DNA from 3 places in the Stutzerimonas sp. R40042 genome. Region 3 is predicted to be linked to each of the others. Evidence: predicted binding sites of a transcription regulator. Region 3 holds the regulator's gene; each other region holds the start of a gene.
The links. The regulator FliA, encoded in region 3, starts transcription of late flagellar genes. The targets are predictions, from matches to a motif close to CTAAAGTTTNNNNNNNNNNNGCCGNTAA.
Positions count from the first base shown of each region.

Region 1 (4,963 bases), 370 kb from region 3:
CCGCGCAGCCGCCCCTGGTGAAAGCAGCGGAGCGCGGCTGACACGTATTAGCGCTGCGCCTCCAGCCTCTCGAGCAGCGCACGGTGGAATTCTTCTGGTGCCTCGACCTGCGGTGAATGCCCAAGATCAGGGAAGGCCACCAGCGTCGCATCCGGAATCATCGCGGCAGCCTGGCGACCCAGCTCGGGATAGTTGCCCAGGCGCTTGGCGACATCCTCCGGCGCACGGTTGGCGCCCGGTGCGGTGCGATCCAGCCCGCCGATCAGCAGCAAGGTCGGCGTCCTGATCCGCGAAAACTCATGGATCACCGGCTGGGTGAAAACCATTTCCGAGGTCTGTGCCTGGTTCCAGGCGACCTGTTCCTTGCCGTCCCCGGCATACATTCCGGCGAGCATGCCGACCCAACGGTTGTACTCCGGCTTCCAGCTGCCGTTGTAGTAGAACTTCTGCTGGTAGGCCTTGATGCTGTCGAAGTCGGTCTTCAGTTCCGACTGGTAGAGCTGATCGATCGAGGCGTACGGCACGCCTTCAACCTGCCAGTCTTCCAGACCAATGGGGTTGACCAGCACCAGCTGCTCGACTCGCTGTGGGTAGTTCAGTGCCAGTCGCGCGGCCAGCATGCCGCCCATGGAATGGCCGATTACTGTGACCTGCTCGATGTCTTCCTGCTCCAACAGCGCCTGGGTGTTGTGCGCCAGCTGGGCGAAGCTGAACTGGTAACCCTCGGGCTTGCTCGAGCTGCAGAAACCGACCTGATCGGGAGCGATCACCCGGTAACCGGCCTGGCTGAGCACCTCGATGGTGCGCTCCCAGGTCGCCCCGCAGAAGTTCTTGCCATGCAGCAACAGCGCCGTGCGGCCGTTCGCCTTGCCCTGCGGCTCGACGTCCATGAAGGCCATTTCCAGCGCCTTGCCTTGGGACTCGAAACGGTAGTGCTTGAGCGGGTGCGGATAGCTGAAGCCTTCCAGCTGCGGGCCGTATGCGGTTCGGCTTTCGGCCAGCAGCGGCAGGCTCAGGGTTAGACCGGCGGCAAGCGCCATGGCGGACACGGCTGTTTTCACGCGCGACTCCTGTTCGGTACGAATCGGGAAACTCCGTACATAGGAATGCATTCGTGCAGCCGGGTTCGCGGTCGGATTGCGACAATGCATGTCCCGACCGCGTCAGCCCATCTCTTCGCTTACAGACGGAAGCGCCCGACCAGCTGGTTGAGCTGCGTCGCCAGGCGCGCCAGCTCGTCGCTGGCCACCGAGGTCTGCTGCGCGCCGGTGGCGCTCTGTTCGGAGATGTCGCGGATGGCCACCAGGTTGCGGTCCACCTCGCGCGCGACCTGCGCCTGCTCCTCGGCGGCACTGGCGATCACCAGGTTCATCTCGTTGATCTGCCCGACCCGCTCGGCGATCAGCCCCAGCGCCTGGTCGGCCTCACCCGCCATACGCTGGCTGCGCGCGGCAAACTCGCTGCTCTGCTGCATGTCGCGCACCGACTCCTCAGTAGCACCCTGAATGGCGCCGATCATGCGTTCGATCTCCTGGGTCGAGCTCTGCGTGCGCTGGGCGAGGTTGCGCACCTCGTCGGCGACCACCGCGAATCCGCGTCCGGCCTCTCCGGCCCGCGCCGCCTCGATGGCAGCGTTGAGTGCGAGCAGGTTGGTCTGGTCGGCGATCGCACGAATCACATCCACCACCTGCCCGATGCTCGCCGCCTCTTCGGCCAGATGGGTCACGGTCGCTGCGGTCTGCTGCAGCTTGTCACTCAACTGGTCGATGGTCTGCCGCGTGGCGGTGACCTGCCGGCGTCCGTCGTCGGCGACTGACTCGGCATCGCGCGAGGCATCGGAGGTGCGATTGGCGTTGCCGGCCACTTCGTCGACCGCCGCGGACATCTCGGTGACCGCAGTGGCAGCCATCTGCACTTCCTCGTTCTGCTGATGGATGCCCTGGGCGGTGTGCTGGGTGACCGCGTGCAGCTCCTCGGCGGCTGATGCCAGTTGAGTCGCCGAGCCCTGGATGTCCTGCAGCGTATCGCGCAGGGTCTGCTGCATCTGGCGGATCGACCGCTGCACCTCGGTGATTTCGTCACGCCCGCGGCACTCGATGGCGCGGCTCAGATCGCCCGCGGCCACCGAGGCCGCCGCCTGCTTCAGCTCATCCAGTGGCCGGCTGATGCTGCGCAGCATGACCGTCGCGAACAGTCCACCACCTACCAGCAGCGCCAGCAACAGGCCGATATTTAGCAGGCGATTGCGCTGATAAAGCGCCTGCGCCTGCTCATACTCGGCCTTGGCCTCGCCGAGCTGCAGTTCGATCAGCTGGTTGAAGCCTTCGGAGATAGGGTCGATCAACGGGTACAGGTCGTTGATGACGAATGCCGCCAGGCGTTTCTCACTGTGGCGGTCCAACGTACGCTCGAGAGCATCGAGCGGCTCGTCCGCAGCCTTCATCAGCGTCTCGATACGCGAGGCAATCTGCCGCTCGGCATCGACCAGCCGAGTGTTCATGTAGGCGCTCCACAGGCGGCTGATCTCTGCACGCGCGCTGCGCACCTCGTCCCGTGCCTGCGGGTAGCTGAGCATGCCACTGCGGGTCTTGTGCGTGGTATCGACGATCTTCACCGCGTACAGATCGGCGATGAGCTTGAGATCGCGCAGCGGCACCACGCGATCCAGGTACACGGTGTTGAGACCGGCGACGCTGCGCTGCTGCGCGTTCAGCCCGGTCAGGCCGATGACCAGGCAGGCCGCGAGCATGGCCCCGACCAGCATCAGCAGGCGGGCTCGGATAGTCAGTTGCTGCATCATTCGTTCTTTTCCATATGGCGTGCCGTCCGATGGATCGGCAATTGGCAAAGGCATGAGGTTCGAATCGGCAGGCCAGACGACAGGCCGTGCCGCATGGTCCTGTTGCAGGACGCGTATCCAAGAGACGGAGCAGATGCGTGGCGAATTGTTGTTGAGCCCCCGCAGGTGCCGGCGGCCATCAAGGCCATATGCCAGCAAGCGAACTGCTATCGGCCGAGGACTTCCCGGCTTTAGCGAAAAGATCGTCGCAATAGGCATGCCAGAGCGGCCGGCGTGTCACGACAAGCGGAACTTTCGCGCCCGTGGTCGGCCGCCTCGGTCTTTTCCCAAATCGCCGTGGCATCAGCAGGACAGAAGTCCGCGCGACCGCACCGCCAGCGAATCAGCAGGCGCATGCGACTAATGGCGCAGCGCAGACTGTGCGCTGCCACACATCGTCCGGATGAGCAGGTGATACCTTCGCGCCCGACATTTTTCCAGCAAGGGATCTTTCGTGAAAACGCTCATCCGGACCGCCGCCCTGGCGCTGACCACTCTCGCCACCGGCCATGTGCTGGCCGACGCACAGCCGTCGCGCAACCTGGCCGAAGCGGTGAAGAATTTCTCCGACTACAACTCGCGCCTCGAACAGGCTCTGGCGCAGGGCCAGACGCCGGAAAACATGGCGCACATCCACGAGCTGACCTACACGTTGAAAGCGGCCCTGGAAAAGATCGTCGAGGAAATGGATGGCCTGAACGACACGCTGGAAGAGATCCACATCGCCTCGGAAGCCGAGAATGCCGACGACCTGAAGAGCTACGGCGCGGACTACCTGAAGACCGCGCGGACGGTGATCAAGTAACCGAGCTCATTCCGTCGCCCGTTACGCCGGGCGATCAGCGCTCGACCGGCACGATATCGAAGCCGATGCGGTTGTCGCTGATGACGCGGTATTCCAGCACCTCCCCCGCCTGCACCTGCGCCAGCTTCTCGCGGCGCAGGCTGAGCTTGCCGCACAGGGTGTCATCCAGCGGATCGGTGCCGATGCTGACGATCCGCGCACCGGCCGGCACCTGGAAGCGCACCATCTCACCGACATGAATGCGAGCCGCCAGCTGGCGATCGATCAGCACGGCGATGTAGCAACCGCCACCACGCAGGCCGAAGTCCCGCGTCACCACCACCTCGCCGGCGTTTTCCAGCGGCTGCTGGTAGGCCAGTACCCGCTCGGCCGGTACCGGCTCGATGTCCTCGGCGTCGGGCTGCCAGGACGAGCAGCCGACCAGCGAAAGCAGTGCGGTGAAGACAAGCAACGGGCGCATGTGAACTCCTTGTTCGGAAGACGAAGCGGCGAGCCGGACGATCGAGCATGCCAGAGCGGCGGATGATTGCTAGAGTCAGACCCCAGTTTCGTATCGATGACGGCAGGCGCAACGTGAATAACCCGGACGACGATCAACCCCGCTTCTGGCGCGACCCGGCCCTGCCGTTCCTCGAAGCGCGCGCCGTCGCCGACGGGCGCAAGGTCTGCTATGCGCCGCACTGTCACGAGACCTTCTCCATCGGCGCGATCACCGCCGGCGCCAGCACCTACTTCAACGGCGACGCCCGTGAACGGGTCGTCCGCGGCACCCTGGTCTTGATTAACCCGCAGACCGTGCATGCCTGCAACCCCATCGACGGCCAGCCCTGGTCGTACCTGATGTTCTATGTCGACAGCCGCTGGCTGGGCGCCCTGCAACACGAGCTGGGTGCGAGTCCCGACGGGACGTTCGTGCCGTACGGCCCCATCCAGAGCACCGACCCACTGCTTTTCAGCGCGCTGAGGCAACTTCACGCCACCTTGCTCGATCCGCGCGCCGACACGTTGCACAAGCAAAGTGCAGCGGTCGAATACTTCACCCTGCTGCAGCAGACCCTGGCTCCGTCTGTCGCCGGGCGCGGCATAGAGCCGATCGAGCAGCTGCGACGGGCGGCCGACTACATCGCCGAGCACTGCACCCGCGCGTTGCGGCTGGAAGACATCTGCCAGGCCGCCGGGCTGTCGCCGTCCTACCTGATTCGTACCTTCCGCCAGCACTACGGCATGACGCCGCATGCCTACCTGCTCAACCGTCGAATCCAGCGCAGCCAGCACTGGCTGCGCCAGGGCCGAGACCTGGCCGAAGTGGCGCTGGCCGC
Region 1 is NZ_CP113258.1:3,304,328-3,309,290, forward strand. It holds gene OUY36_RS15635 (alpha/beta hydrolase) at 1-41, shown strand, start outside; gene OUY36_RS15640 (alpha/beta fold hydrolase) at 48-1,061, opposite strand; gene OUY36_RS15645 (methyl-accepting chemotaxis protein) at 1,181-2,800, opposite strand; gene OUY36_RS15650 (DUF6746 family protein) at 3,294-3,644, shown strand; gene OUY36_RS15655 (3-isopropylmalate dehydratase) at 3,679-4,104, opposite strand; gene OUY36_RS15660 (AraC family transcriptional regulator) at 4,218-4,963, shown strand, end outside.
Region 1: a site for FliA is predicted at 3,007-3,034, ahead of OUY36_RS15645 (methyl-accepting chemotaxis protein). Genes of this name have one in related genera too.

Region 2 (4,963 bases), 2.3 Mb from region 3:
GGCCCATCTGTTACGCCTGGAGGACGACATCCGGGCGCTGAATGCGGCCATGCTCGAAGTGCCCAACCCCACCAGCGCGCTGCGCGAAGGTCATCAGGAGTTGCTCGCGCGTTTGCGTGAGGGAGCGGGCTTCGGCTACGAGGAAGACGATATGCCCTGGGGCTGGCCACTGCAGATGAGCAAGGCCCTGCGCGATTTTCTCACCGCGGTTCGCGCGCAACAGGGCGCCGATGCTCGAGCGGAATTGCCGGCCAAGGTCGAGTACCTCGCGGTGCAGTACCTCAGCCGTGCCTACATAGGTTCCTTCGAGATTGCCCGCGAGCAGCCGGATACCTACCTGGGTCAGGATGAACGCCAGCTGGTGCCGGCCATCGATACACAGCTGGCCGAACTGGACGGCAAGCGTGATCCGACGCTGGCGAAGCTCAAAACGCGCTGGGATTTTCTCAAGGTGGCACTGGAGGACATGAACAGCGCCAGCAACAACTTCAGCACCGCCTCGGGCCGCCCCTTCGCGCCGATCACGGTCGACCGCCACGCGCGCAGCCTCAGCGACCAGTGGATGGCCGCACGGCCCTGACGCGCTTCAGCTACGCGCGGTCGACTCGCGCAGACGCACCGGGCCGACGCGCGCCTCGATGGCGAGGCGCAGCGGCTCGCGCAAACCGAGCATGAAACCGAGTTCCGCCGCAACGAACAGCGGGCCGATGATCAGGCCGGTCAGGTCATCGACGAAGGCCGGCTTGCTCCCCTCGAAATAGTGCCCGACGAACTGAATGATCCAGCCGAGCACGAACATCCCCACGCCCGCGCTCAACCAGAGCGGCGTGCCGGCGCTGGCCAGGCGCGCGCCCAACCACAGGCAGACCAGCAGCACCGCGCTCATAAGCAGGCCATAGCGCCAGTCGAGACGAAGATAGAAGACCGCAGCGGCAAGCGATACCAATGCTGCCGGACTGAGCCAAAAGCCGCCCCACTCGATGGCGGGACGCGAAAGAAGTACGGCCACGGCGAGCACGATCAGCGGGATGCCGATGAAATGGCTGAGCAGATTGCGCGGGTCACGGTGGTAGGCGGCGTATTGCGCCAGGTGATCGGTCAGGCTTTTCATGGTGCTGTCCCAGGCAACGGCGGTCCGCCAAGCTTAGCCGCTGCCTGCGGAGCCGGCCCGGCCAGACGCACGGCTATAGCGCCAAGCTGCAGGACCGAAAGGTTATTCCTCGGGCCGATAGCCCAGGCGTATCCCGCCCCAGTGGCGCCCGCCGACCATGATCGGCACCGACAGATCATGCATCAGCTCACCGGTATCACGACTGTAGGTCTGCAGCAGCACGCGGCGCTGATGGCTACCGCAGCGTCCACCGGTGCGATCGTTGAACAGGCGCTTGCTGCGACTCTTCACCCGGTCGATCTCAGGATTGCCCACCGGCGGCTGGCTGAACGCCCGATTATGGGTCGGCACATAACCTTCCGGAGTCGTGGCGATGGCGTAGACCAGTGACTGATGCCGCCCTAGCAACGGCTCCTGAATGGCCGGCAAGACCTCATCAGCGTAACGGTCGAAGCGCGTCTGGTACTTCACCGGATCGGTATTGGGCAACGCCCGGTAGTTGCGATCGAAGAGGTCTTCGAGGCTGATCCGCCCGGCCTGGACGTCGGCCTCGAAGCGCGCGGCGATGGCCGCTGCGCCTTCGCGGGCCAGGTCATAGATCGCCTGGTGGTAATCGTCCAGCTGCACCTCGGCCAACTGCTCGCTGGCGCTCTCGGCCTGGGCGACCAACCGTTCGGCGGCCTGCTCGAGCTGGCGGGTCTGCTTCTCGCTGTCCAGCGCATCGGCGCGCAGCTGGTCGAGGGCGACGAACTGCCCGGTAAGCCGCTGATGGTTGTCGGCGGTACCGGTGGTGATCTGCTCCACCTGTGATTCGACGCTACCGGCCAGTTCGGCGATGCCGCTGAGCTGTTCGCCGGTCGTGGCGATCTGTTCGGCCGCAACGTCCAGCTCGCTGCCCTGCCGCTGGATGTAACTGACCACCGCTTCGCTCTGCTCACGAATGTCGGTCACCATGCGCCCGACCTCCTCGGTGGCGCTGGATGTGCGCGCCGCCAGGCTGCGAACCTCGTCGGCGACCACGGCGAAGCCACGACCTGCCTCGCCGGCGCGGGCGGCCTCGATGGCGGCATTGAGCGCAAGCAGATTGGTCTGACTGGCGATGGACTGAATCACATCGGTGATCCGACGGATCTCTTCGGTGCGCGCGGACAGGCCATCGATCAGCTCACGGCTGGCATGGGTCTGCGCGCTGAGCTGCTGCATACGCTCGATGGCGCGCTGCAGCTCGGCCTGACCGGCATCGCTGCGCTGGCGCACCGACTGCGCCGCGTCCAGCGTATGACGCGCGCGTTCGGCGCTGTCCTGCTCGGTGGAGGCGATGGCTTGGGCACCATTGGCGATCTCGCTCACCGCCTGTAACTGCGACTGTAGCCGGCTGGCCAGTTGCTCGGCGCTATAGGCCACCTGTGCGGCGGACAGCGCGTTGTGGCAGGTATTGCGCGACAGGTTCTTGCTCAACTTGGTGAATCTCTGGGAAGCATCCCCCTCGGCCGGCGTGCCATCCTGCGCAGCCCGCCCGAGCAGGAACCACGGCAGGAGCGCCGCGAGCAAGAGCAGGACCGCCGTGACCAGCATGGGCGGCGCTAGCCAGTGATGCGCGAACAGCAGTCCGATGATCAGCGCGGCGTGCAACACGATGGCCTGGGGATGGCGTTTGGCAGGGCTCATAGCGGCCTCTTGTTCTTGTCGGGGCGATCCGACGTTGTACCCATACGCTCCGCTAAAGAACAGTAGTGCCTTAGTAGCAACGTGCCGTTATCGGAGGCTCACTCCCGATTTAACGGCCGCTTCGCACTAAACTGAAGGCACCACGCCTGCCACCGGTCAGCATCGCCGGTCTCGGATCACCCCGGCCGATCGGCCGCCGCGAGAGGCAGCGCCAGCTGCACGCGTCGGCGCAACCAGGGGCTCGGCCGGTAGCGCGCCTCGCCGCCATAGCAGAGCTGCATCGCCTCGAGAATGGCGAGGATGCGCGCCGCACCGTAGTGCTCGGCAAACCCCAGCGGCCCCTTCGGGTAGCCCAGCGCCAGGGTAATCGCCCGATCAAGCGTATGCGGATCGGCGATGCCCTTCTGGGCGATCTCGCAGCCCAGGTTGACGATGCTGGCCACGACGCGCTGGCTGACGAACCCCGGCGAATCGTTGATCACCTCCACCGGCACGCCGTCGCCGCCCAGCGCCTGCCGCGCCTGGGCTTCCAGCGCGGGGTCGAGCGCCGGCGTACGCATCAGCACGCGCCGCCGTTCGTGATCGCAGAACAGGTCGTAGGCGATGCAACGCGCCGCCGGCAAACCCAGACGCGCGATCATCGAGCTGGCGTCCTCACCCAACGGCGTGATCAGGCAGATGGCCCGTTCCGACGGCGTCTCGCCCGACTCCAGCTGCGCACCCGTCTGGCCCAGCAAGGCTGCCAGCCAACCGCGCAGCTCGGCGTCCTGGCTGTCCAGCCAGAACGGGCGGTCCACCGAGACTGGCTCGAGGGCCGGCTCCGGCGTTCGCATCTGCTGGCCATTGTCGTAGCGGTAATAGCCCTGGCCGCTCTTGCGCCCGAGCAGACCAGCGGCGACCCGCTGCGCTGCCTGGTAGGACGGCGTATAGCGCGGGTCCTGGTAGAACTGCTGGTACACCGACTCCATCACGGCGTGAGAGATGTCCAGGCCAGTGAGGTCGAACAGCTCGAACGGCCCCATGCGAAAGCCCGGGCCGTCGCGCAGGATGCGGTCGATCTGCTCGGCATCAGCGATGCCCTCGGCGAGGATGCGCTGCGCCTCAGTGCTGTAGGCGCGACCGGCATGGTTGACCAGAAAACCGGGCGTATCCGGCGTGATCGCAGGGAAATGCCCGGCCTCTTCGGCCAGCTTGACCAGCCGCTCGATCACCTGCGGATCGCTGCGCTCGCCGCGTACCACTTCCACCAGCTTCATCAACGGCACCGGGTTGAAGAAGTGAAAACCCGCTACCCGCTGCGGGCGGCGGCAGGCCGCGGCGATCCGCGTGACCGACAGCGACGAGGTATTGGTCGCCAGCACCGCGTCCTCGGCGACCAGCGCCTCCAGCTCGACGAACAGCGCCTGCTTGGCCTCGAGGTTCTCGACGATGGCCTCGATCAGCAGGTCGCAACCGGCCAGCTCCTGCAACGTCGACGCCGGCCGCATCCGCGCCAGGGCGGCATCGAGTTCTTCGGCGCTCAGGCGGCCCTTGGCCAGACTGCGCTCCAGCAGCTCGCGATTGAAACGCAGCGCCTCGGCGACCGACTCGCCTCGCGCGTCGTAGAGCCACACCTGCTTGCCAGCGCTGGCAAACAGCTGAGCGATGCCCCGCCCCATGGCGCCGGCACCGATGATTCCGATACGGTCGAACATCCCAAGCCCCTCCTCACACGCCGCACATTCCGCAATGCGGAATAACATTCCGCCAGATTGACCAGCAGGCTAAAGACTGCCACTCTGCGGCGCAACCTCCTACCGATACGCCCTTATGTCCGAGCATTCACGCCAGCAGGTCGAAGCCTCCATAACCGGCTTCTTTCAGGATCTCGGCTGCCGCCTGACCGAGTACGGCCCCGAGCGGGTGGTGATCGAACTGCTGCTGCAGCCACGCCACCTGAACAACGCCGGCAACCTGCACGGCGGCGTCAGCGCAACCCTGCTCGACGTGGCGATGGGCCTGTGCGGCACCTGGACCGAGCAGGCGGACCAGCGCCGCGTGGCGACCACTCTGTCGATGAACGTCAATTTCAGCGCACCGGCGCCAGCCGGCAGCCGCATCCGCGCGGTGGCACGCTGCCGGTCCTCCGGGCACAAGGTATTCATGGCCAGCTGCGACCTGCTGGACGAGGAAGATCGCCTGCTG
Region 2 is NZ_CP113258.1:621,646-626,608, reverse strand. It holds gene OUY36_RS02810 (hypothetical protein) at 1-580, shown strand, start outside; gene OUY36_RS02805 (Mpo1 family 2-hydroxy fatty acid dioxygenase) at 587-1,111, opposite strand; gene OUY36_RS02800 (methyl-accepting chemotaxis protein) at 1,214-2,779, opposite strand; gene OUY36_RS02795 (3-hydroxyacyl-CoA dehydrogenase) at 2,956-4,473, opposite strand; gene OUY36_RS02790 (PaaI family thioesterase) at 4,589-4,963, shown strand, end outside.
Region 2: a site for FliA is predicted at 2,889-2,916, ahead of OUY36_RS02800 (methyl-accepting chemotaxis protein). Genes of this name have one in related genera too.

Region 3 (4,963 bases):
TCCATGCCGACGCCACGACCGGACACGTCGGAAATCTCGGTCTTGGTCGAGAAGCCCGGCGCGAAGATCAGGTTGTAGCACTCCAGATCGCTCAGGCGATCGGCGGCATCCTTCTCCAGCATGCCTTTCTCGACAGCCTTCGCGCGCAGGACGTTGGCATCCATGCCCTTGCCGTCATCGCTGATGATCAGCAGGATGTGGTCGCCTTCCTGCTCGGCCGACAGCACCACACGGCCGGTACGCGGTTTGCCGGCCGCCTCGCGCTCCTCGGGCATCTCGATGCCATGGTCGACGGCATTGCGCACCAGGTGCACCAGCGGGTCGGCCAGGGCTTCGACGAGGTTCTTGTCGAGGTCGGTTTCTTCGCCCACCAGTTCCAGGTTGATCTCTTTCTTCAGGCTGCGCGCCAGATCGCGTACCAGCCGCGGGAAACGGCCGAACACCTTCTTGATCGGCTGCATGCGGGTCTTCATCACCGCGCTCTGCAGGTCGGCGGTGACCACGTCGAGGTTGGAAACGGCCTTGGCCATTGCCTCGTCGCCGCTATTGGAGCCCAAGCGCACCAGACGGTTACGCACCAGCACCAGCTCGCCGACCATGTTCATGATCTCGTCCAGCCGCGCGGTATCGACGCGCACCGTGGTCTCGGCCTCGGCCGGAGCCTTCTCGGCCGCGGCTGGCGCGGCGGGCTTGCTCGCTGCGCCAGCCACCGGCTTGGCAGCAGCCGGACGAGCCGGCTCAGCCTTGGCGGGAGTCGGTTTGGTCGGTGCCTTTTCTACCGATGCAGCCGCGGCGGATTCGCTGACGCCGACCGGGCTGGCGCCGACCACTGGGGGTTCGAACTTGCCTTTGCCATGCAGCTGATCGAGCAACGCTTCGAACTCGTCATCGGTGATCTCGTCGCTTGCACCTGCCCCACTACTGGCCGTTGCAGGTTCGGCAGCCGCCGGCGTGGGCGCTGCGGTGGTTGCCGGCTCGAATTTGCCCTTGCCGTGCAGCTGATCGAGCAGTGCTTCGAACTCGTCATCGGTGATCTCGTCGCTTGCGCCTGCCCCGCTACTAGCAATCGCAGGCTCGGCAGCCGCCGGCGTGGTCGCTGCGGTGGTTGCCGGCTCGAACTTGCCCTTGCCATGCAACTGATCGAGCAACGACTCGAACTCATCATCGGTGATTTCGTCAGCCACGGTGCCTGTATCGGCGGATGCCAGCGGCTCGACAGCGGGCGGTTCGATCGCATCCAGCAGCTGCTCGAAATCGCTGTCGGCGCCTTCGCTCACAGGCTCGGCGATCGCCTGGGGCGCTGCGGCGGCAGGTGCTTCGTCGTCGGATGCAGGCTCGGCCAGACGGGCCAATGCGGCCAGCAGTTCCGGCGAGGCAGGAGTAGGTTCGACGCGTTCACGGACCTGGCTGAACATCGCGTTCACGGCGTCGAGCGCCTGCAGAACGACGTCCATCAGTTCGGAATCGACTCGACGCTCACCCTTGCGCAGGATGTCGAAGACGTTTTCGGCAATGTGGCAGCATTCCACCAGCTCATGAAGCTGAAGAAAGCCCGCACCGCCCTTGACCGTATGGAACCCGCGAAAAATCGCATTGAGCAACGCCATGTCATCGGGGCTGCTTTCCAGCTCCACGAGTTGCTCGGACAATAGTTCGAGAATCTCGCCGGCCTCTACCAGGAAGTCCTGGAGAATTTCTTCATCGGCGTCGAAGCTCATATTCACTTCCCCTAAAAGCCCAGGCTTGAAAGCAGATCATCGACATCGTCCTGGCCGGAAACGACGTCTTCACGCATATCGGCATGCATCTGCGGACCTTCACCATTGGAAGGCGATTTTTCTTGTTTTTTCTTCTCTTGCTCGGCGCGCATGGCATCACGGTCGTGCTGGATGCCAGCCACGCGGTCGACCTGCCCCGCCATCAGGACGAGATTGAGCAGATTGCTTTCAAGCTCGGTGATCAGTCGGGTGACACGCTTGATGACCTGGCCGGTCAGGTCCTGGAAATCTTGGGCCAGCATGATTTCGCTGAGGTTCTGCGACAGCTGGCTACCATCGTTCATGCTGCGCTTGAGGTACTGGTCGATGCGCTTGACCAGCCCACGGAACTGTTCAGCATCCATTTCGCGGCGCATGAATCGCTGCCAGTCGGCCGTCAGGCTCTGGGCCTCGTAGCTAACGTAGTTGACCAGCGGCGCCGATTCCTCCACCAGATCCATGGTGCGGTTGGCGGCCTTCTCGGTCATCTCCACCACATAGGACAGGCGATCGGTCGCGTCGGTGATCGGTGACGGATCGCCGCCAGTGGCACAGGTATCCATCTCGAGTTTGACGATGGCGTTGTGCAGCTCGCGGGTGAGCTTGCCGACTTCCTGATAGAGACTGTGATTACGCGCCTGGCTGAGTTCATTGAACATCTGCGTCGCTTCATCGAAGCGGCCCTGCTGCAGGCTTTCAATCAACTTAGGGGCGTTGGCCTTCAGAGTCGCTTCGAACTCTGCCAGGCTCTGATCTGCTTGCGTCATAGTGCCCTCGCGGCGTTGCTGCTTCAGCCGTTGACGCGCTCGAAGATCTTCTCGATCTTCTCCTTGAGCACCTGGGCAGTGAAAGGCTTGACCACATAGCCGTTTACGCCGGCCTGTGCCGCCTCGATGATCTGGTCGCGCTTGGCTTCGGCAGTGACCATCAGCACCGGCAGGTGCTTGAGGCGCTCGTCGGCACGCACGGTACGCAGCAGATCGATACCGCTCATGCCCGGCATGTTCCAGTCGGTGACGAGAAAGTCGAAGCTGCCGCTCTTGAGCATCGGCAGCGCGGTGGTGCCATCGTCCGCTTCGGCGGTGTTGGTGAACCCCAGGTCACGCAAGAGGTTCTTGATGATTCGTCTCATCGTCGAGAAGTCATCGACGATGAGGATTTTCATGTTCTTGTCCAAGTCGACCTCCGTAAGTCCCAAAATGCCTCAGCAAACCGAGCACGTCATACCGCAAACAATCGTCAATTGGCGCGCCATTCACCGAGGCGCGCACGCAGGCGCGCCGCACACTGGCTATGCAACTGGCTCACACGCGACTCGCTGACTCCCAGCACCTGACCGATTTCCTTCAAGTTCAGCTCTTCGTCGTAATACAACGACAGCACCAGCTTCTCGCGCTCCGGCAGGTTGGCGATGGCTTCTGCCAGCGCCAACTGGAAACGTTCGTCCTCCAGATCGCGGAAAGGCTCGGGGTGCGTGCTGCCGGCATCCTCCTGCAGCTCGCCATGCTCGCCTTCCTGCAGCAGGTCGTCGAAGCTGAACAGTCGGCTGCCGAGGGTATCGCCGAGGATGCTGTAATACTCATCGAGACTAAGCTTAAGTTCGGCCGCAACTTCATGATCTTTAGCGTCACGACCGGTTTTCGCTTCGATGGCGCGGATCGCCTCGCTGACCATGCGCGAGTTGCGATGCACCGAGCGTGGCGCCCAATCGCCCTTGCGCACCTCGTCGAGCATGGTGCCGCGGATGCGGATGCCGGCGTAGGTTTCAAAACTGGCGCCCTTGCCGGCGTCGTACTTCTTCGCTGCTTCCAGCAGTCCGATCATTCCAGCCTGGATCAGGTCGTCCACCTGCACACTCGCAGGCAGACGCGCCAGAAGGTGGTAAGCGATACGCTTGACCAACGGCGCGTACTGATCGATCAGGCGATATTGAGCATCCTTTGCCTGAGCCTTGCTGTAATACATAGCGGATCCGGCACCTGTCATTCGTGGCTTTCTGAAGCGGGACTGATGAGGCGCTCGACGAAGAATTCGAGATGGCCGCGCGGGGTAGCGGGCAACGGCCAGGTATCGATCTTCTGCGCAATGGCCTTGAAGGCCAGCGCGCATTTGGAGCGCGGATAGGCTTCATAGACGGCACGCTGCTTTTGTACCGCCTTGCGTACGGCCTCGTCGTAGGGCACGGCGCCGACATACTGCAGCGCCACATCGAGAAAACGCTCGGTGACCTTGGTCAGCTTGGCGAACAGGTTGCGACCTTCCTGGGGTGCATGCGCCATGTTGGCCAACACCCGGAAACGACTGATGCCGTAGTCACGGTTGAGCAATTTGATCAGAGCATAGGCATCGGTGATGGACGTGGGTTCATCTGTGACGACCAGCAGCACTTCCTGCGCGGCACGCACGAAGCTGACCACCGAATCACCAATACCGGCCGCGGTATCGATGATCAGCACGTCCAGCTCATCGCCCAGCTCACTGAATGCCTGGATCAGACCGGCATGCTGCAGGGACGACAGCTGTACCATGCTCTGCGTCCCGGATGCCGCGGGCACGATACGGATACCGCCGGGGCCCTGAATCAGCACATCGCGCAGATCGCACTCACCGGCGATCACATCGGCCAGGGTTCGCTTGCTGGTCAGGCCAAGCAGGACGTCGACGTTGGCCAGACCCAGGTCGGCGTCGAGCAACACCACACGCCGGCCCAGATCGGCCAGCGCCAGCGCCAGATTGACCGACACGTTGGTCTTGCCGACGCCACCCTTGCCGCCGGTCACCGCAATCACCTGTACGGGATGCATACCCATGTTCACACGCCTATATCTTGCTGGGGCCATACGGCCGGCGATGCGCCCGCATGGCACGCATCTGGTTCATTCTGGTACCGCACTCGCTTGATCATCCGGCCCGCCGTGACGAGCCGTTGTACAACCCGGCGAACATGTCCGCCATGGCCTCTTCGCTCGGCTCCTCGCCTGATTGCAGGCTTACCGCACGGCTGACCAGCTGGTGGCTACGGGGCAGATGCAGGTCATCCGGAATCCGCGGGCCATCGGCGAGGTAGGCTATCGGCAAATGCTGGCTGATCGTGAGACCGAGCACATCGCCGAGGCTGCCTGCCTCGTCCAGCTTGGTCAGGATACAACCCGCCAGGCCGCAGCGACGATAGTTGTGCCATGCCGCCTTGAGTACCTGACTCTGGC
Region 3 is NZ_CP113258.1:2,931,512-2,936,474, forward strand. It holds gene OUY36_RS13775 (chemotaxis protein CheA) at 1-1,718, opposite strand, end outside; gene OUY36_RS13780 (protein phosphatase CheZ) at 1,730-2,524, opposite strand; gene OUY36_RS13785 (chemotaxis response regulator CheY) at 2,548-2,922, opposite strand; gene fliA (RNA polymerase sigma factor FliA) at 2,997-3,722, opposite strand; gene fleN (flagellar synthesis regulator FleN) at 3,740-4,567, opposite strand; gene flhF (flagellar biosynthesis protein FlhF) at 4,659-4,963, opposite strand, start outside.